One region of the Leptodesmis sp. genome, then DNA from elsewhere that is predicted to be linked to it. Evidence: predicted binding sites of a transcription regulator. Region 1 holds the regulator's gene; the other holds the start of a gene.
What was found. The regulator NtcA, encoded in region 1, controls nitrogen genes in cyanobacteria. The targets are predictions, from matches to a motif close to TTTGTANNNNNNNNTACAAA.

Region 1 (11,150 bases):
GTAGACAGCATGGTGTTGGTGCGTGTTAACAGACAGACGGTATAAACCAGGGTGAGCAGTACCAGGATCCCTTGCAATCGCGGGTAGGAGCGGCAGAGGTAAATGAGAAAAGCAATTCCCAGGTAAATCAGGACAATCAGCCATAGCGATTGACCGAACACCAGTGTAATCCCTCCACCAAAGAGAAGATTCACGCTGGGAATAGCCGGACGACCAAACAGCCAGTGAGTCACGGCATGGCCTACCTCATGTACCAGGATCAAAAATCCATGAAAGAGTACTTTCAGTGGCCCCAGAACGAATAGCATCACCGCCAGCATGAAGCCCGTCAACAGAGCGCTCATACCTCTTGCCTCGATCGTCCTGGGTTGTAGAGACATTGGGGAAGTGAGGATTCGGCTGGTAAGGGGGTAAGTTGATTCTCGATCGCTCGTTTGCAGATGACTGTGGGATTCCTCCTCCACAGGTTGGGCCTCTACAGGTTGGATTGGCTGCAGGGATAATTCGGTTTCACGGTCGGGAGGGGAAGTTGGCCCTTGCAGGAGCCGCACTTCTGTCCAGAGGGGTCTGGTCGCTCCTGGTTGCCGCCCATAGACCTGAATTGAATTAATCCGCTCTGGTTGTAATCGCTGCATTCTCTGATGAATCAGGGCGATCGCCTGACTCTGGTCTGGCAAGGGTTTCCCTTCCAGCAAAATCTTTAAACAGGAACCCTGCAACTGTACCTGCACGATCACCCTTTGCTTGTGAAAAGCTCGATTCAAAAGCGTTGCGATCGCGATCGTGTCTCCTCGCTTTGCTAACCTCACCAGGTTGGACTGCGCCATAAATGATTCCGCCTTCCGACTGCCACTCACCTATTCAGCCCGGAAAGCATGCTTTCAGAACATTCTTAAATTCCATCCCTATTGTTGGTACGGCTAATGAATGAGGATAAGCTATGGAGCTGACGGGAGTCGAACCCGTGTCCGCCTTGGGTATTAGTACACCGTTCATTCACAGGTTTAGCGCCTCTAACCCTCAGCGCAGGAATCGTCTCTTATCCCGGACGATGGGATGCTCTGGTAAGGTCTTAGCCAGATACCGACCAGAGGCGGTGGTCTGGCGCATCCGTTGAGGTTGGTCCATCATCCTTAACGGAGTCAAATGACGGACGCTCGAACCGTTAGAGGTGTTTAGGCAGCAACGAGTGCTTGCTTACGAGCAAAAGGTACGATGTTGTTCGCATGTACGTTGTTTGAGCCATTGATTTACGAGAGGTAGCCCGCTCTCGACCTGCATCACGATGTAGCGTTCGCCAAAACGTCGAAACCGTTACAGCCCCGCGGTGTCTATCTCCATATTACACAAAACACAAAAGACTAGGAGAACTCCGTGTCTGAGGATATCCGAACACCCCAGGAAGGGCCAGAACCCATTGCTTACTCCGCGTTGTTCCACCGAGAGCAACGGCAGCGGCTCATAGAACTGGCAACTCTGTTTTTGCGATTGGGGACGATTTCCTTCGGTGGTCCAGCCGCCCATATTGCCATGATTCATCAAGAAGTGGTCGATTGCCGTCGCTGGATGAGTCAGGAAAAGTTGTTGGATTTGCTGGGCATTACCCAACTGATTCCGGGGCCAAATTCCACGGAACTGGCCATTCATGTCGGCTATGAACGGGGGGGATGGCGTGGCTTAGTGATTGCCGGAGGTTGCTTTATTCTGCCTGCTATGCTGCTTGTCTGGGGGTTGGCTGGGCTTTACCAGCAGTATCAAAGTCTGCCTGCCTCAAGTAGGATGGCTGCTGTATGGGATCAAGCCTGTGATCATTGTGGTTGTGGTTCAAGCTGTGTGGAGTTTGAGCAAGAAAGCGATTAAGGATGGGCCTACGCTGCTGGCAGATATGGTCGCGATCGCTGCCTATTTCATTCGAGCAAACGAAATTCTGGCTTTGATGTTGCTGGGGCTGGCTGTCATGCTGGTCAAAAACTGGCAAATCCGCCACTCCAGCCTTCACTCCATCCTAATGCTAGTTTCCGGGATGCTGGCTCAAGCAGGAAGTACGGCAGCTACTGGGGCAGTCGTGAGTTGGGTGAGTGTGTTCCTGTTCTTTCTCAAAATTGGGAGTGTGCTTTATGGCAGTGGCTATGTGTTGCTGGCCTTTTTGCAACAGGAGTTGGTGGAACGCAACCAGTGGCTCACCTCTCAACAGTTGTTGGATGCCGTGGCGATCGGCCAGATTACCCCTGGGCCTGTCTTCACTACGGCCACCTTTATTGGCTATTTGCTGGCTGGCAATGCGGGAGCGCTCGCCGGAACGATCGGTATTTTTCTGCCAGCATTTGTGCTGGTGGGAGCGGTCTATCCCTGGGTACTCAGGTTGCGTCAGTCTTCCTGGGCCAGTAACTTCCTGGATGGCCTGAATGCAGTTTCTTTGGGACTGATGGCCGGAATTACCTATACCCTGGGACGAGCCGCCTTAGTGGATGGATTAACTCTGGTTGTGGCTATTTTGAGTGCGATCGCCGTATTTCGTTTCAAAATTAGCTCCGTCTGGTTAGTCTTGGCCGGAGGAGCGATCGGGTTGGCATCTCATCTGTTGTGACGACCTGGAAGTCGGGATTTTCAAACTCGACTTCCAGAAACCCGATTTCTATAGCACTCAGGCCATACCTAAAATTTCGTATCCCGCATCGACATAAATAATCTGGCCGGTGATGCCGCTAGATAGATCGCTACAAAGAAAGGCAGCGGTGTTGCCCACTTCAGTTTGAGTGACAGTACGGCGCAGGGGAGCTACTTCTTCCACGCGGCGAATCATATCGAGAATGCCACCGACGGCAGACGAGGCGAGCGTTCGAATGGGGCCAGCGGAGATACCATTCACCCGGATATTTTGCGGGCCAAGGTCAGCCGCCAGATAACGTACACTCATTTCCAGTCCGGCTTTGGCAATGCCCATCAGGTTGTAGTTGGGAATCACGCGCACACCTCCCAGGTAAGTGAGGGTAACAACGCTGCCACCTTGCGTCATTAACGGTTTGGCGGCTCCGCAGAGTTTCACCAGGGAATAGGTACTGACATCGAGAGCCGTGGCAAATCCCTGACGCGAGATGTCTGAAAAACTGCCCGTTAAATCTTCCTTGTTGGCAAAGGCGAGGCAGTGGATCAAAATGTCTAGTCGGCCCCATTTGTCCTTAATCGTATCAAAGATGTCCTGAATTTGAGTGTCATCCTGCACGTTGCAAGGCAGGAATAGACTGGGTTGGACGGGTTCTACCAATTCGGCAATTTTTTTCACCCGCCGTTCTTCGTCTGGTAAGTAGGTGATTCCAATGTTCGCTCCGGCCTTATGCAATTGCTGGGCGATCCCCCAAGCGATCGAGCGGTTGTTAGCGATCCCCGTTACGAGGGCATTTTTTCCTGTCAAGTCCAGCATAGATACCTAGTGTTAAGTTAGGAGCCATTAAGAGAATACTCAAAGATGGGACACAACGGTCAAACCAATCGTTTTCGGTTAATATACTGTTAATCTTGAGGTATTTAGCTTCTGTCAGGCAGTAGGGCTACTCCTGAACCTCTGGCAGCGCGATCGCTAACTGCCTGACCTTGACAGCAAACGCTTTACTCTGGTTACGGCTCAAGTTGCGTATGATCCGCCTCAGCCTTGAACATTAAGGGTTCTAGTCGTTTGAAAAGCAGCCAAAAAGCTGAAATCTGTAACAAGGAGCACAAAAAACGGCACTGGAGTAAGTTTAAGTATTCTAAACTACAGAGTTTTATTAAACGAGTCAACAGTTGTGAGCAATAGGACGCTCCGAGTAGGGGATCATGGTTGTGACGCAAGATAAACCATTGGCATCGGTATTCCGTCAGATGGGAGGTGGAGCTTTTCCGCCAGTCGTCGAAGCCTTTGAGCGTGGAAAGACGATCTTTTTTCCGGGTGATCCAGCGGAACGGGTCTATTTTCTCCAAAAGGGAGCGGTGAAACTGTCACGGGTTTATGAGGCTGGGGAAGAGATTACTGTAGCTCTGCTCCGGGAAAATAGTGTGTTTGGGGTGTTGTCTCTGATTACAGGGCATCGCTCGGATCGCTTTTATCACGCTGTAGCGTTTACGCCCGTCGAGTTGCTGTCTGTTCCCATTGAGCAGGTGGAAAAATCGCTGAAAGACAATCCGGAGCTTTCCATGTTACTGTTGCAGGGGTTGTCGTCCCGGATTTTACAAACCGAGATGATGATCGAAACGCTAGCTCACCGGGATATGGGATCTCGCCTGGTTAGCTTTTTGCTGATCCTGTGCCGCGATTTTGGGATTCCCACTAAGGAGGGCATCACGATCGACCTCAAGTTATCTCATCAGGCAATCGCAGAAGCAATCGGCTCTACCCGCGTTACCGTTACCCGCCTTCTGGGCGATCTCCGTCAGGACAATATGATCTCCATCCACAAAAAGAAAATCACAGTCCATAATCCAGTAACCTTAAGTCAGCAGTTTACTTAGTTGTTCCCCTTCGCTCCCCATTTCATGTTCAAACCAACTGAATTCACAGTAGGGTAGGCTGTAGATACACTGCCCCAGACTGGATGTTTTGTCAGGTGCAGCAGGTGTTGGGAGCGTAAATGTCCAGCGGGCTAATTCTAATTCTGGCGATTTTAGTCTTAGGTGGAGTGATTGCCACGATCGGCGATCGCATTGGCACCAGGGTGGGCAAAGCTCGCCTCAGTTTGTTTAACCTGCGCCCTCGGAGAACGGCAACGCTGATAACGATCCTGACAGGAACGGTCGTCGCCGCTTCTACACTGGGAATTCTGTTGGGCTTCAGCGGCCCCTTGAGAACGGGCATCTTTGAACTGGAATCGATTCAACGGCGACTGAGAAAAACACGAGGTGAGCTGGATACGGCTAGAGGACAACTGGATGCAGTCAACAACCAGAAGCGGCAGATCGAAACGGAACTGAATCAGGCACGGTCTCAGCGACAGACGGCGGAGAAGCAACTCCAGGAAACTAATCAATCTCTGCAGAGTGCGATCGTGGAGCGTAACAAAGCTACCTCCAGTCGTCTGCAAACCCAGGCTGAGCTTGAGCGCAACCAGCGACAACTGGCGACTGTCTCCGATCAGGTGCTACGGTTTCGAGCGGATATTGAGCAACTGAAGGCCGAACGCCTGCGGGTAATTGCGGAAGGGGAGGAAGAAATTAAAGCCAAAAATGCCGTGATTCGGGAGCGAGAGGAACAACTGAAGAGCCTGGAAGCTCAGCAGGATTATCTGGTACAGGAAATTGCCCGCTTGGAACGGGAAGCAGAGGGACTGCGGCGGGGCAATGTGGCTGTTCAGCGCGGACAGGTACTGGCTTCAGCCGTCGTGCGGATTGTAGATCCAGCAATGGCTCAGGTGGCAGTAGATCAACTCTTACGAGAAGCGAACCGCAATGCTATCCAACTGGCGCGACCAGGCACGCAGGAACAGCAACAAATCATTCAAATTACCAAAGCCGAAGTTGAACAACTGGTGAGGCAGATTGATAATGGTCGGGACTATCTCGTGCGGATTTCTTCGGCAGCGAACTACTTGATCGGGGAAGCTCCTATTCAAGTGTTTGCAGAAGCGATTCTTAACCAGGTGGTGTTCCAGCCTGGGGACGTAGTGGCTGCTACCTCCCTGAATCCTGCTACGATGAGCGATGCCCAAATTCAGCAACGGATTAATCTCTTACTGGCTGCGGCGGGGTTTCGGGCACAACGGTTGGGAATTGTGGCCGATACGGTACAGATTGGCCGGGTGCAGAATCTGATCGCTTTTATCGAGAAAATTCGAGAGTACAATCAGATGATTGAACTCCGCGCTGTGGCGGCAGAAAAAACCTTTACATCTGGCCCTTTGAAAGTTGAATTTGTGGCGGCTGACAATGGCAAAGTCTTACTGCGATCGCAGGACAGATCGCAACCACAGAACTAATTCAAACCTGACAACTTTGAGGTGAATCAGTATGGTGGACAATCGCCCACGCTCCTTTAGTGTGCCAGTGGTGAACAGCGAACTGGATGAGGACGAATCCTACGTGGATTATTTTTATGACAATCCAGGAGATGTTCCTGGCACCCTCGATATTGATCCTGAGGCACCCCCTCCCATCATCGTGCTGATTGATTATAACGAAGCTCACGCGACGCGGCAGGAATTAGAAACTCCAGAAGAAATTACTCCCTATCTAGACAGTACATCTGTTTCCTGGGTGGATGTGAAAGGCTTAGGGAGTGAAGAGATTTTGCAACGCCTAGGTGATGTCTTCTCCTTACATCCTCTGGTGCTGGAAGATGTGGTGAATGTGCCTCAGCGGCCTAAAGTGGAAGAACACGACGATCAGCTGTTAATCATTGCCCGAATGGTGACACTGCGGGATGATGGCAAAAGTTTTGAAAGCGAGCAGGTGAGTTTTATCCTGGGCAAACATTACTTGCTCAGCGTGCAAGAGGAACCCCGATATGACTGTTTTGGCCCGATCCGTGATCGGATCCGTACCAGTAAAGGAGCAATTCGGAAAAATGGCCCCGACTACCTTGCTTATGCTCTGATCGACTCCATCATTGATGGTTTCTTTCCCGTATTGGAGGTCTACGGGGAGCAACTGGAAGAACTGGAAGACGAAGTGGTTGAAAGCCCAACCCGCCAGACCTTGCAGAAAATCCACGATCTGAAACGGGAACTGCTAACCCTGCGACGAGCCATCTGGCCTCAGCGGGATGCCATCAACTCCCTGATTCGAGATGGCAGTCATCTGATTAGCGATGAAGTCAGGATCTACCTGCGAGATTGTTATGATCACACAGTGCAAGTTCTGGACATGGTGGAAACCTACCGCGAGCTGGCTTCCAGTTTGATGGATGTATATTTATCCTCCGTAGGTAATAAAATGAATGAAGTCATGAAATTTCTGACTGTCATGTCCTCTATCTTTATCCCCCTCACCTTCGTTGCCGGAGTTTATGGCATGAACTTCAACCCGGAGAAATCGCCCTTCAATATGCCAGAACTGAACTGGTATTGGGGATATCCAGTGTGTCTTGCGGTGATGTTTGGCATTGCCACTGCCCTGATTGGTTTCTTCCGTCAAAAAGGTTGGTTTGAAAACTTTTCCAGCCTTCAGGGCAGTCCTGCTGTCTCTGCGAAAAGGATTGTCTTTCCACTAGGTCGCCGATGATGTTGCTCGACCCGACTCTATGGATGATTTATTTGGTCTGTTGCGAGGACGAAAAGCAGGCCAAATGGATACTGTTGGAACTTCCCGATGCTATTTTATTAACGACTTATCTGGTTCTGATTGGTGTTGCTCTATTTAAAATAGCTAACAGCTTTAATGATGAATATACCGTCAAGTTAGATGAAGACTATCTCAAAACGCAACTAGAGAATCAGCAATTGCAAGATATAATTGGCATCAGTTGTAATTTTGATAAACGATATGAAATGAATAAAAAAGAGAAAGATAATATTGATAAATTTAAACAATTTAGTATCGATATTGAGAATAAATCCAGTACTCATTCTATTTATGTTGATTGGGATTATTGTGCATTAACGAATTTAATGGGGCGATCGCGCCGAGTGACCCGCCTCGTACCGGGCAGCACCCTGGATCTGTTTCAAATTCAACCCTTTAGTAGCATTGCTCCAAAAACCACCTTAAAAGAAACCATTACTGCTGAGGATGTCCTGAAACGTAACGAATCTAAAGATTCCCCTGTCGCGTTGAAGATAGAAGTCGATAAACCCCTGCTGGACTTTAATGCGCTAAAAACGAGCAAAAAAGCTGCTGAAAAACGGCGATTTGTTCGTTTTGTCGAACAAGTGGATTCCCTGGAGATCTTTTTAGATCTGGCCCTTCGTTTCATCGGGCCAACGTCCCTGATAGATGGCGATCGTACCCAAATTCGCTGCCGCCTGGAACTAAAAAAACTACCCTGGAAAGCTGGCTTGCCGTGGAATCCAAAGTAGGGGAGTTGAGAGTTGAAAGTTCAGAGTTTTGAGTAAATTCCACGCTAAAAGCCATCTTTCTCCTGCCTGATTGCGATTACCACTTCCCAATCCCCATTTCCTGATCCCCATTCCCGATTAAACTGAAATTGAGAAGAGTAGGCGAGACGGTTGCGGATTGTGCCAACAGTCCGAGGAAAGTCCGGGCTTCCGAAAGACCAAACCTGCTGGGTAACGCCCAGTGCGAGCGATCGTGAGGATAGTGCCACAGAAACATACCGCCAAAACCAGGGACTCGGGACTAGGAATGGGGGACTTGGGACTCCCCTAAGACCTAGCACCTAGGACCTAGGACCTAGTTAGGTAAGGGTGCAAAGGTGCGGTAAGAGCGCACCAGCAGCATCGAGAGGTGCTGGCTCGGTAAACCCCGGTTGGAAGCAAGGCCGCAGGAGCAACGGTTGGTCTTTTCCCCGCTCCGGTAAGGATGTACTGCATCTTTACGAGTCCGCTTGAGGCATCTGGTAACAGATGATCCAGATAGATAACCGTCCCCTGGTTGCACCGCAATTGGGAGAACAGAACCCGGCTTACGTCCTGCTCTTCTCACATTAAAGGTTTAACGGTCGAGAGGCTGATCTTGAGGTTTAATGAATACTGATTAATGATACCTGGAGTTGAGCAGGCTCATATATTGGGTTGGTGAAGCGGCTATGGCATTAGTAGTTCAGAAGTATGGGGGTACGTCAGTTGGTACGGTGGAGCGGATTCAGGCCGTGGCTCAGCGAGTTAAACGTACTGTAGAGGCTGGCAATGCTGTAGTAGTGGTGGTATCAGCGATGGGCAAAACCACCGATGGCCTGGTTAAACTGGCAAGTGAAATTTCCGCTAACCCCAGCCGTCGGGAAATGGATATGCTGCTGTCTACTGGGGAGCAGGTGTCAATCGCTCTCCTGAGTATGGCCTTACAGGAATTGGGACAGCCCGCTATTTCACTCACAGGTGCTCAGGTAGGAATTGTCACGGAGGCGGAGTATAGTCGTGCCCGGATCCTGCGGATTGAAACTGATCGCCTGAATCGTCACCTGGCGCAGGGAGAAGTAGTCGTTGTAGCAGGATTTCAGGGAATTAGCAGTACCGATGACCTGGAGATCACGACTTTAGGACGGGGTGGATCAGATACGTCAGCGGTAGCTCTGGCTGCAGCCCTCCATGCCGATTACTGCGAAATTTATACCGATGTGCCGGGAATTCTGACTACAGATCCACGCTTGGTGCCAGATGCCCAATTAATGGCTGAAATTACCAGTGATGAAATGCTGGAACTGGCGAGCCTGGGAGCAAAAGTGTTGCATCCTCGCGCCGTGGAAATTGCCCGTAATTTTGGTGTGCCGCTGGTGGTGCGCTCCAGTTGGACGGAGGATCCGGGAACCTGGGTGATTTCCCACGCGCCGAGTGGACGATCGCTGGAAGGGTTGGAACTGACCCGTGCCGTGGATGCCGTGGAATTTGATACCGATCAGGCAAAAGTTTCTCTGCTGCGTGTTCCCGATCGTCCCGGTGTCGCCGCCCGCTTGTTTGGCGAGATTGCCACCCAGGATTTGAATGTAGACCTGATTATTCAATCCATCCATGAGGGCAATTCCAATGACATTGCCTTCACCGTGGCCAAAGACTCTTTGAACCGGGCGGAAGCGGTTGCCAATGCCATTATTCCCGCTCTGTATGGTGGAGTTCCAGTGGCGACGGATGCAGAAGTGATGGTCGAGCAGCAAATTGCCAAAGTTTCGATCTCGGGCGCAGGCATGATTGGCCGCCCCGGTGTGGCCGCGCAAATGTTCTCCACCCTGGCCGCAGCAGGAGTGAATATCCGCATGATTTCTACCTCAGAGGTGAAAGTCAGTTGTGTGATTGCTGAGGAAGATTGTGATCGGGCGATCTCCGCCCTCTGTCTGGCCTTCGATGTCAATACTTCTCCCGTTGATCAAGAGGCTGCCCCCATCCAAAATCCAAAATCCAAAATCCAAAATTCCCCCCTCCCTCCCGTTCGCGGTGTAGCCCTGGATCAAAAGCAAGCACGTTTGGCAATTCGTCATGTCCCCGATCGACCAGGGATGGCGGCTCGGATTTTCCAACTGCTGGCCGATCATAATGTCAGTGTAGACATGATCATTCAATCCCAGCGATGCCGCTTAGCCAACGGTGAAACCACTCGTGACATTGCCTTTACTGTTGCCCAAATGGATGCGGAATCTGCGCGTCAGGCTATTGTAGCTGCGTCTCCTGATTTAGGATGCGGTGAGGTCGTGGTGGATCCGGCGATCGCCAAAGTCAGCATTGTAGGGGCAGGGATGGTGAACCAACCCGGAGTGGCCGCGCGGATGTTTGCGGCGCTCGCCCAGCATCAAATCAATATTCAAATGATTTCGACCTCTGAGATTAAGGTCAGTTGCGTCGTGGCTGAAGCGGATGGAGTGAAGGCGTTACAAGTCATTCACGATGCCTTTGAACTCTCTGGCAACCAAAAAATTCGAGTGCCTGCTTAGCTTGCAGCAACTCTCTGACAAATAAAAATTAATGCTGAATTACTTCTGTTGCAGTACCTAAAGGATTTCTTTGGCATTTCTTTTCGTTTGCTTGTTTAAGTCGCTTTTAGGGAAGCTTAATTTTTAGGTGTGTACTTATTTCATCAAGAGTTATGCCTAATCCTGAGTCTGATTCTGGCGATTGAGAGACTTTTCCTGCGCTGGTAAAATTGTGGGGAAAGCGGTATGTCCAGAACTTATTAAGTTACTCCCATGTGCTGAGTAACCGCGATCGCGATCGATTCAGTGAAGTTTCTTCTCTGGAAGGACGGGCACAAACGGCCGCAAAATTGCTGAAGTCTCTTAACTTTGCCAGTGCTCAGGTGTGGAGTAAAACAGAATCTCTATTAACTGCAGAGGTACAACGGCATAGGATCAATCCCCACTATATTGACCCCTGGCAAATTGCCCGCGACTCTCATCGACTGTTTGAAAAAGTATTAGAGGTCTACCATCAAGGCAAGGCACCTCAAAGTCTGGCGACCGTCATTGGCCCAGAGTGTGGTCGAGTTCGCAAATCAGTATCAACTCCTGACCCTCGCACCCTAGGACTTGTGAGTATGCAAGTTCACTATACTGGGCAAAAATTACTGGAGCCACTTTCTGA
Region 2 (11,150 bases), on a different contig from region 1:
GCGAGATCCGGGATATCAGGTTTCTACCATTCTAGATATGACCAGTGGGGAACCTATTGTAGTGCGCAAAGGTCTGGGATGGGAAGCCATAGAAACATGGGTGGCAGAAGTGACTTGAATTTCTCCAGACAATTTTTCCAAGTTATCCGGATAACAGCCCATCGCATAGTTAATGGTTAATAGGGTTCACTAGCCTGTAGCTGTCCACTTTAAGAAGTGCCACACTACACGGGAAGATGACCGTAGTTGCTTCATTTGCCTGTGTAGCTAGTGATGACAGTTGGCCAGCACCCGATTGGGCCAGTTAAGCGCATTACTGAATGTCGCTTCTCCTTCTGTCCTGACGCTCCCTGTATATGTGCACTACCGGGTTATGAATACTGAATCTCTTGTATCTTGTTCTGGAACGGTTTCTGGTCAGCCTGCTGGTAAGGGTAAGCGATCGCCCGCCGACACTTCTCAAAACAAGCGGTGGCTGCGTGTAGAGCCACGACCGCTGCTAGTGGCATTGCCCTCGTCCAGTCAGTTTCTAGATCAGAAAACACTTACCGAATTGCTGGCCCAGGAATTAAGAGCGGAAGTCAAAAATATTAACGACAACGCAGAAATTTTAGCCGCCCGGATCGCCGCAGAAGTAGAGCGAGTTTGTCAAAAAAGTGGCCGGATCCAGATTTCAGAAGATGCTCAATCCTGGCAAATTTCTCTGGCCAGACATCGCCTGCAAAAGTGTCTGACCTATTACCAGTTGGGTTCCCAGCGGGGTCGCGTAGAACTGCACAGTACCCTGGGATCGATCGTCTATCGCTATGTGGCCCCTGCCCGCCTGCAGTTGGGGTTTCAAGCCCGATATAACTTAATTGAAGATTTTCTCCAAGGGTTTTACACTGAGTCTCTCAAAGCATTTCGCCGGGAAAATGACCTGGCAGAGACGTATCAACCCCGCACTCGCTTAGAGTTGGCCGAGTATATGGCTTTTACTGAACAATATGCTAAGCGGCGGATTGGTTTACCGGGTGGTCAGAATCAGCAGTTAATTGTGCTGCGTGCTCAACGGTTTGGTCAGCGGCAACCGATCGAAGTGGCGGTGGACATTGAACAGGCTCTGGAGTCAGCTAAGGGAGAAGAAGCAGAAGCGCATAACCGGGAACCAATTGTGCAGCAACTGCGGGAACACATGGTTACGGACGCTGTCGATTCCTCAGAAAGTGTGCTGCGCGATCGAGTGATTTCTGAACTCATCCAATATCTCAAGTCAGAAGGGCAGAATGACTGCATTGACTATTTAGTACTCAAACTGAAAGACCACTCTGCACCTGAAATTGATGACATTTTGCAACTGACTCCGCGCAAACGGGACTATCTACAACAGCGCTTTAAGTATCATGTCGAGAAGTTCGCCCGTTCCCATAACTGGAAACTTGTTCACCAGTGGTTAGGAGCCGACCTGGATCAAAATTTGGGCCTGTCTACTCAGCAGTGGGAGGTGTTTCTGAGCCAACTGACTCCTGAACAGATCAACCTGCTGCACCTGAAGCAAGAACACCAGGATGACCAGCAAATTGGGGCAACTCTCAAGATCACTGCCAAACAAGTACAGAAGCGCTGGGGGAACCTGCTAGAACGAGCCAGAGAATTTCGGAATCAATGACGGTTTGTTGCAAACTATTTTTCAGGCTCTAGGATTGCGATCGCTACTGATGGCATTCCTGCAGCTTGAGGAATTTCACCATGCAACAGTGCGGGCCATCCGCGCTTTTGCATCACCTAAATTCGAGGCTTTTCAAAATTCCCCGCAGGTAATTTCAAACCTTGTATAAACCGCCCGCCATTCTGAATCGATCGACTACGCTAAGAAAGGCGGTCGATTAAGTTGAATGGATAGCATGACACTAGAGACGATTGAAATTGATGGTCGGACTTTTGTACGAGCCGACCAGTTGATGATTCCGGAATGGCCTTGTGTACTCAGTGAACGTCCTCAACCGACGCTCACGCTCAAAGATGATGACCTATTCTTGCTGACAGATACGCTGGGCAATATTGGCGGCTGCGTAGAAGCCGATCGCAGCGCTGGTATGGGACTGTTCTGCAAAGATTCTCGCTTTCTCAGTCGCCTGGAGTTGCAGATTGAGGGGCGATCGCCGATTCTGCTTAGCAGTACAGCCGATAAAGGATTTGCCATTTCAGTGCTGTGTACTAATCCTTACATTGGCGAAACCATTCAAGCCAAATCGATTGGTATTAAGCGCGAAATGGTTTTGAATGGCGGCCTATTTGAAGAAATTGAAATTGCCAACTACAGCACTACCCCTGCTAGTTTCGAAATCAGCCTCAGCTTCGATGCTGACTTTATTGACCTATTTGAAATTCGTGGCTTCAATCGAGAACGCCGGGGACAACTGCTGCGTGTTCTTCCTCCCCAACCACCTGACGACTTGCAGCTAGAAAATCCCACGATCGCAGATGAGCCTCAAGCAACGACTCAAGACTCTCAGTGCATTCCCTTCCACTCTCACTCACCCTTCCCCTCGTCCACTGCCTCCCCCTCTGAACTGATCCTCGCCTACCAGGGGCTAGATGGCTCCCTCATGGAGTCTCAAATTTCCTTTGTGAACCGTTGCCCCGATTACCTGAAAGGCAATACAGCGATCTGGCGGTTAGACCTGCAGTCCCACGAGAAGCAACTTCTCGGTTATCGGCTACAAATGCTGATTAATGGGCGATCGGCTTCTACCGTTAGCCCTCCCGTGACTCTAGGACAGGCCAAAGCCGCTGAAGTCATGGAAGAACAAAGCTGGCGGCAACAGGTGACGCAAATTCGCGCCGACAAAAATACCTTTAATCAAATTATTGAGCGGGCAGAGCAAGATATTTATCTCCTGCGGCAAACCTTTAGCCAGGGCAAAGCACTTTCTGCTGGAGTTCCCTGGTTTTCCACGCTGTTTGGTCGGGATTCTATCATTGCGGCTTCTCAAGTATTGATGCTGGATCCGCAAATTGCCCGTGAAACGCTGAAAATTCTGGCTTATTACCAGGGGCAAGAAGATGACGAGTGGCGAGATGAGCAACCGGGTAAAATCTTGCACGAAATTCGCTTTGGTGAGATGGCCCGCTGCCAGGAAATTCCCCATACACCCTACTATGGCACCGTGGATGCAACCCCGCTCTGGATCATGCTGTATACCGAGCATTTCGCCTGGACGGCTGACCAGGAAACCCTGGAGGCCCTGTGGCCCAATGCTCTGGCAGCGATGGACTGGATCGATCGCAGCATGAAGGAAACCGGTTACCTGAGCTACTTCCGTAAATCTCGGCGGGGGCTGGATAACCAGGGCTGGAAAGACTCTGGAGATTGCATTGTTAATCGTCGCGGGCAACTGGCTCAGGGGGCAATTTCCCTCTGTGAAGTGCAGGGTTATGTGTATGCGGCCAAGGTTCGGTTAGCCCAAATTGCCCGGATGAAGAAACGAATTGACCTGGCCGATCGCTGGGAAGAAGAAGCCCGCGACCTAAAATTCCGCTTCAACCGGGATTTTTGGATGGAAGACCAGGATTACTGTGCTCTGGCGCTGGATGGGGAAGGCAAACCCGTAGACAGCATCACCTCTAATCCAGGCCATTGTCTGAGCCTGGGAATTTTCACTCCGGAGAAAGCTTACAGTGTCGCTGAACGGTTGCGGGCACCCGATATGTTCAATGGTTGGGGAATTCGCACACTCAGCAGCCTATCTCCAGCCTATAACCCGATGGGCTATCATATCGGCTCCGTCTGGCCCCATGACAATGCTTTAACTGCCATGGGATTACGCTCTCTGGGGCTGATTGACCAGGCGCTGGAACTGGCTGAAGGAATTCTGGATATGACCAAGCGCCAGCCTTATCAACGTCCACCCGAACTCTTTTGCGGATTTGAGCGTACCGACGATAGTGATCCGGTGCAATATCCAGTCGCCTGCACCCCGCAAGCGTGGGCTACGGGCAGCATCTTCCAATTACTGCACATGATGGTCAACCTGGTACCTGATGCTCCCAGTAATACCCTGCGCATTATTGACCCAACATTGCCTGCCTCGATTTCCTCCCTTTCCCTGCATAATCTCCGGGTTGGCCCCACCCTGTTAGACCTGGAATTTGAGCGGGCCAACGGTGCAACAGCCTGCCGGGTTTCTAAAAAACGCGGCAATTTGCGGGTGATTATCGAGGCTTAAGAATAAAAAGCAGCCTCTGGGGTTAGCAGAACTTTGATACTCCCAAAGTAAACGTCGATTAATCGTTCAGTAGACGTTTCTGGGAGTATCATGCATTTGCATCCTCAATAGGCTTTCTGGAATAGCTCAGTCTAGTAGGGGAATTTAAGGTATTTCCCGGTCTATGTACCCGATTCAGAAAGTTCCTTAACAACCCATTTGGGATAGCGGTCTTGTTATTTTACTCTGCTGAATATTTTCAGTATGGCAGGAGTGCTCCCAAAAAAGACGCTGCTAATCGCCCATTCTCGGAGAATCCACCCATGGTGAAATCCAGTACTTTGAAATCAGGGACGGCTCTGCTAGTTGCCCTGACTCTTACAACAGGGACAGTTGCACCGTTTGTCATGGCTGCCCCAACCTCTGCCCAAACTGCTGCTCAAACTGCTTTCCCGGATGTATCGAGGGACTATTGGGCAGCCCCATTTATTTATGGATTAGCGGCACGTGGGATTGTGGTGGGATTTCCCGATGGCACCTTTCGTCCAGAGCAACCCGTCACCCGGGCTGAATTTGCGGCCATGATCAATCGGGCTTTCAATATGCCCAAAATTCGAGAGCCGATCGAATTTCGAGATGTACCGCCGAATTTCTGGAACCGGGGAGGAATTGAGCGAGCCTATACAATGGGCTTTATGTCCGGCTACCCCGGTGGCAACTTCCGACCCGAAGAAAACATTCCCCGTGCTCAAGTATTGGTATCTTTAGCCAGCGGCCTGCGATATCTCCCTACCACACCCATTGATACCACTCTATCCATCTTTGCGGATGCCAGTACCATCCCTCCCTATGCTCGTACTGCGATCGCTGCTGCCACAGAACGTCGGATGGTGGTCAATTATCCCGATATTCGCTACTTGAATCCTAACCAGACCGCCAGCCGTGCCGATGTTGCAGCGTTTGTATATCAGGCATTGGTCAGCACTGGACAACTGCCGCCCGTGCAATCCCCCTACATTGTGGGAGGCCCGGTGGGGATCAGAATTCCTGCCGGCACCGTCATTCCCATTCGATATCCAGGGGTAGATAGACTGTTGTTAGCGAAGAACGAGCCACCGATTCCGCTGACTATGAAGGTGGCTCAGAACGTGGTCACTTCCCAGGGGCAGGTATTGATTCCCGCTGGCAGTGATGTGGTCGGTCAACTGAGAACGACTCCCCAAGGGGTTCAATTTGTCGCGGGTGAACTGGTGTTACCCAATGGCAGACGGTATCGGATCGATGCTGCGTCTAACCTGATTACCACCACAGAACAGATCCGCAAAGGCGTTTCCAATGACAAGATCGTGGCTGGAACTCTAGTCGGTGCGGGTGCGGCACTAGGCATTGCAGCCGTCACGGGCGATCGCAAAATTGAGGGCTGGGAAGTCATTCCTGGAGCCGTGGTAGGCGCTGGGTTAAGCCTTTTGTTTGCCGATCGCATTGACCTCTTCACTGTCAATCCCAATGCAGACCTGAACCTGACATTGAACTCAGATTTAGTGATTCAGTAAGTGTTAGTAAAGGGGTAGAGGAGTAAAGGGGTAGAGGAGTAGAGGAGTAGCTAGAAGCTTCACTCCCTCACCCCTTCACCCCCTCACTTCTTGACTCCTCTCCCTCCAACGCCACAGGCAGCTTGACTACAAAGCTAGTTCCTGACCCCTGATCAGATGGGAGAACAGCACCGGGAAGGTTCAGGTACTCCGGTAACGCCGGACTGAAGACCTGAATAGTGCCATGCATTTGAGTCACTAGGGTTTGGGCGATCGCCAATCCCAGGCCACTACCGCCAATCTCCCCTTGAGCCTGAACACCCCGAAAATGACGTTCAAAAATATGGGGTAAATCCTGTTCTGGAATTCCTGGCCCGGTGTCGGTGACAGAGATAGTGAGCCAGGGTTGAGTCTCTGTTGCCTCCACCTGGACGAGAATCAACCCGTTTGCAGGAGTGTATTTGACGGCATTTTCCAACAGGTTGTTCAGCACTTCTCGTAATGCCTGGGAATTGGCCCACACAGGGGGAAGGTCGTCTGGTACAACAGAATGCAGAGTCAGCGATTTTTCCTGCGAGATCGTCTGGGTCGCCGACAGTAAGGGGTCTAAGATGTCCTCTACCAGGCACCGCTCCACAGGCAACCGCATTCCTGGTAGGAACCCGGTATTTTGTAAGGAGGTAGGAGGTGGAGCTTCCAGAGCCGCATTTCCCAGATCGGCAGGTTGCTCAGCAGATGAACTGGCTAGCGGTAGCAAGGAAGGCGAATAGCCTGCCTTCAAGACGAACTCTAACTGCTGAGAAAGCTCTCGTAATCGTTCGGTTTCCCGCGTCAGATTGATGGCAATGTCACGGTTGGGATTTCCCGGTTGCAGGCGTTTGAGGATCAATTTGCCAAAGGTTTGTAAAGCAGTCAAGGAGTTACGAAATTGATGCAGCAGGTTATCCATCAAATCATGCTGCTGCCGTTGCATCAGATGCTCTTGCCGATGTTCCTGGGCCAACCACTGGTAACGTTGATCCATCACACAGGCGATCGACAGGGTTTTGGCAATTTCTTCAATCTGCTCCTGTTCCCATTTCTGCCAGGCGCGATCGTCTCGTCGAGCCAGCAGCACCCCCATCATGATCTCTTCATGCACCAGGGGCAGGGCAATTTGCCGTTGTTCTACCAGAGTTGTTCCTGGCAATACCAGGTTTGGCAGGCCGATCTCTGGATGGCTCTGAGCGCTGGGTAACGACCTATTTCCGCCTGGCAACAGGGGCCTTGGAGTCAGGGTTGAAGGTTCCGGTGATGAAGCAAGGGGTTGGGCGTTGGCGGGTAACTGAGCGATCGTATCCTTGGGCAGTACCACTGGCGGCAGGGATAACCCTTGATAAGTATCTCTTCCCAATCCTCCCTCTGGATAGACAACCACGGGCACCAGGGAAGCTTGAGATCCCTCTACCAGTTCTTGTGTGAGGTAGACGACTGCGATCGACGCTCCCAGGGCTTGGGTGAGAATGCCAATTTGGGCGCGACAGAGGGCAACAAATTCAGAACTGGCGGGCATCAACATGCCATTAGCGATCGCGAAACTACCTTGAAATGAAATACCCCTCAGCTAGGGGTCACTAATCCTATTCTCCATTTTTAGATTTCTTTCTTTGTAGATCAGAAAAGTTATTTTTTAATTTGGAATAATTTAATCTTTGTATCAAAGGGTTAAGACAAATTGAAATTTTAGCTTCAAATCGATATACTTAGCGTCGTATTTTGTAACCATCACTACATTTGTCCATTTAGTAAGGGGGTAGCAGGATTGGCTAGGAGACGCAAGCGTAAAAGCCGTCGTCGGCAGGAGGGTCGTCGGATTCTGGAGAATGTACCTCAATTTAGTATTGAGTGTGGGGAAGACAAGCCTGTAACAGCAGCTCGGAAGTTCATTCATGCAGAAGGAATTGTTCCTCCAGCGCTATTACTGGTTAAGCGTAATGAGCATACCACGGATCGGTACTTCTGGGCAGAGAAAGGATTGTTCGGCGCTCAATATGTCGAAGAAAATCATTTTCTGTTCCCTAGTTTGAGGCCCTCAGAGGAAGAACCAGCCGAGAAGCAGTTTCACTTCGTTAGGTCTGCATCAGTCTGAATCGGTTTCATGATTTCAATGAATAAGCCTTGCTCAAAGGTTTTTCAACCTCTGGGTAGGGCTTATCCAATATTCATCAGTGCTACTTACGGGGCTTGTTTAAGGGGTAGCGCACGCTCTAGTTCAATTAACTCATCCCGATGCGCTGTGATCGTAATGAAGGATTGAAATGATGATTGGGGCCATTCATCATGGTCAGATTCAAGTCTTAGTAGAACTTGCTCAGGACGTTTCGCTCGCTGCCAGTAGAAAAGACCAGCAAGTGGGGAAATCAAAACCAGTGCATAAGGTGCGCCAGATAAATGAGGAAAGGCGATCGCCAGCACCAGAGCCAAACAAAGCAGCCCAATGGTAGCCAGTAGAGTTAAAAACACAGCCAGAAAAACGCTGGGTCGAACGATCCCCTCAAACACGAAGTGCTGAGGGACTGCTTCTGTGGTTTGCATCTGATAGGAGCGTTCTGCAAAGTACCGCTGTAATTGGGATATAAGAGACTCTTCTGACAAATCAGACCCGTATCGGATTGATTGAGTCCGATCTTTAACCGAAGCCTGGATAAAGAAGAATAGCCCCACACCCAGAAGCATCGTCAACAGAAACGTTGACGATAAAACAGGAATGTCCATGAACCGCAGAAACTAGACTGTACCACTATGGGCTAATCCCGGAGCTTTGGGAACCGTACGGTACTTTTTTACATAGTTCAGCCACAACTGTGCCAAATCTTGAGCACGCTGGGCTGCATCAGCCTGGATCTGGTACATCCGACGAGGCCGTCCCCGCCCTTCAACCTTCTTCCAGTAGCCTGTAATCATGTCCTCTTCCTCCAGGAATTTTAAGGCACTGTACAAAACCGTGTCCGAAAGTCGATAAGCCGGATATTCCGTTTCTAGCAGTTGAATCAATTCAGTTCCGTAGGAATCGCCACGAGTTAAAACCGCCAGAACATAGCAAACAGCTAGTTCCTTGTTCAGATAGAACGGTGGCGGAGCTTCGAAAAATTTGTAAATGTCGTCGAATTTCATCTTTCCCATCCAGCAACAATCATTCAATTAGCAATTGTGAGCTTGATGTGCTCACTTTTACAGGAATACCTTAACTTAACAAGGGATTCCAGACACTTGACTCAATCTAAAGCATAAATTTACCTGAGGAGGTAAATACAGATTTAGTGTAGATTGAGCCATGGCAAACCTGCGTCAGTCTGAGCTAAGACGAGGTAAACATTTTAGGGTTCCCGGAACCATGCAGATGGCAGATCAGCAGTAGTCAGATACCTCACGGTTAGAATAACCCCAGTCTCTTTCATTGTAGAGAACAAAATCTGTAACACTTACAAACATTGTGACAGTAAGATATTAATAATTAATAAGGCTTTGCCTACCAGAGTAAGTTTCCTAAAAGGTATGCGTCCAAAACATTTACAACTAGCTCTGGCAATCGAGAAACCCCTGAACTTTATAGTGATTTTGTACTCTTAATCTGTTGCCAGTTGCTTAATCTGTTGCTAGTTGGATGTATCTAAGCACTAAGCCAGCTAAATCAAGCCAGTACGCAGAGCTACTACAGCCGCTTGAACTCGGTCATCTACAGCTAATTTGTTCATGATCCCCCGGATGTGAGTCTTAATGGTATTGGGGCTGAGATAGAGAGCCGCCGCAATTTCTTGATTGCTGTAACCTTCTACGATTAGCTTCAATACATCTAACTCCCGCTGAGACAACTGCCCTACAGGTGCGCTCGATAGTGGAAGTTTGAGGTGGTTGATAACACGGCGGGCGATTTGGGGATCAAGATAGGTAGCTCCTTCTTGTGCAGCGGCGATCGCGGCCAGCAGGCGATTAACATTCGTCCCTTTGATACAATAAGCATCTGCACCACTCGACAGCGCGGCAATCACTTCCGTTTCCGTGGTATGAGAAGTGAGCATTACAATTCGCACATCAGGCAACACAGCTTTAATTTGTTGAGTCGCAGCAATGCCATCTTGGCGGGGTAGGCCAATGTCCATCACAATCACATCCGGTTGCAGTTGCTGAGCCATTTCTACAGCAGTATGGCCGTCTGCGGCCTGACCTACAATTTGAAAGTGTGCCTGATCCCCTAAGGTTTGTTCTAGCCCTAACTGCATCATGGGGTCATCTTCCACAATCAAAATTTTGACGAGTGGCAATTCGCCGGAAACAGATTGAGCAGAAGTGGAATTTGACATGAGCCACCATAGGAACATTTGACTCAGATCCTAATGCAAAGTGCTTTGACTTCAAACCCTACTAATCCTGGCTTGATCCACCAACAGAATGCTGCGATCCGTGCGAAACTAAAGCATGATTTCAGCCGCCTACTCTGACAACTTTGTAAGATGGAGCCAGGTGACTGTTAAGCCAGGTTCTGACCAGATATGATACGTAATCTGATCGCCCGTGACGATGCCCCACCCAATATTCAGCAAATTGCCAAATCCTTTCGCCTCACAGGCTGGATTAGCTTCTGGACGCAGCTTGTTTTAACCGTGGTGTCTGGTATTACTTTGATCTTTGCGGTTGCTGCAGGCCGGACTCCCACGGGAGTGAGTACAAATCCAGGAACAGGGGTGGGCGGTTTGCTGACAATCGTTGGAATTGGCATCCTGGTGTTCAATATGTACTGGGCCTTGACCCGCTATGTGGTTGTGGGTCGTCGGTTAGCTGGCAGTAAATCCGATCGCCCCAAGAAATCAGAAACAATTCAATCAATTCGGTTGGGGTTAATGGTCAGTCTGGTGGGGATGCTACTGGCCATTTTGGGAGCCGAGACGATCGTTGGGTTATTGGTCGGTAAGGCACTCAGTCAGGGCATTGGTGGGTTTGTCAATACGGATCCCTCCCGATTTATTCAACCCGCTGATACATTTGTGGTGCAGGCCAGTATTAATGTGATCCTAGCTCAGTTTGCCGGAATTGTTAGCGCCCTCTGGTTGCTCAACCGGATCAGTCGGTAAAAAGTTGTTTCCAGTACAATTTTCTCTTTTTCGCGCTCCTTTCCAATTCACCATGAAGCGTTTATTGAAGCTGTCACTCTAATTGGTGAACGACTGATCGCCTCCTCGCCCTAATCATTTAGTAACATTTCGCCATGATAGGTTGCAGGATCACCTAACCGGATCTAACATCAATATCCATTGATCATGACAACTTAGCATGGCGGGTTCATCAATCGCTAAGGATGAAGCGTTTGGCATCGTCCCAATTTTGAACCAGAACGGCAGTTATCAGTTTCTGCTGATTCAGCATCATGCCGGACATTGGGGCTTTCCTAAAGGCC

Region 2: a site for NtcA is predicted at 7,474-7,493, ahead of ACUVQO_RS01110 (DUF3155 domain-containing protein). Genes of this name have one in related genera too.

The regions. Positions count from the first base shown of each region.
Region 1 covers NZ_JBRAGO010000011.1:31,653-42,802, forward strand. Annotated here, with positions in the region: gene ACUVQO_RS04050 (hypothetical protein) at 1-827, opposite strand, end outside; RNA gene ssrA (transfer-messenger RNA) at 939-1,324, opposite strand; gene ACUVQO_RS04060 (chromate transporter) at 1,375-1,860, shown strand; gene ACUVQO_RS04065 (chromate transporter) at 1,805-2,587, shown strand; gene fabI (enoyl-ACP reductase FabI) at 2,645-3,421, opposite strand; gene ntcA (global nitrogen regulator NtcA) at 3,814-4,485, shown strand; gene ACUVQO_RS04080 (DUF3084 domain-containing protein) at 4,605-5,945, shown strand; gene corA (magnesium/cobalt transporter CorA) at 5,977-7,188, shown strand; gene ACUVQO_RS04090 (hypothetical protein) at 7,185-7,982, shown strand; RNA gene rnpB (RNase P RNA component class A) at 8,117-8,566, shown strand; gene ACUVQO_RS04100 (aspartate kinase) at 8,672-10,504, shown strand; gene ACUVQO_RS04105 (hypothetical protein) at 10,714-11,150, shown strand, end outside.
Region 2 covers NZ_JBRAGO010000003.1:6,446-17,595, forward strand. Annotated here, with positions in the region: gene ACUVQO_RS01085 (L-threonylcarbamoyladenylate synthase) at 1-118, shown strand, start outside; gene ACUVQO_RS01090 (HetZ-related protein) at 281-1,648, shown strand; gene ACUVQO_RS01095 (amylo-alpha-1,6-glucosidase) at 1,884-4,208, shown strand; gene ACUVQO_RS01100 (S-layer homology domain-containing protein) at 4,511-5,740, shown strand; gene ACUVQO_RS01105 (sensor histidine kinase) at 5,808-7,277, opposite strand; gene ACUVQO_RS01110 (DUF3155 domain-containing protein) at 7,521-7,847, shown strand; gene ACUVQO_RS01115 (cofactor assembly of complex C subunit B) at 7,934-8,473, opposite strand; gene ACUVQO_RS01120 (PadR family transcriptional regulator) at 8,486-8,872, opposite strand; gene ACUVQO_RS01125 (response regulator transcription factor) at 9,385-10,059, opposite strand; gene ACUVQO_RS01130 (DUF3611 family protein) at 10,249-10,827, shown strand; gene ACUVQO_RS01135 (bis(5'-nucleosyl)-tetraphosphatase) at 11,027-11,150, shown strand, end outside.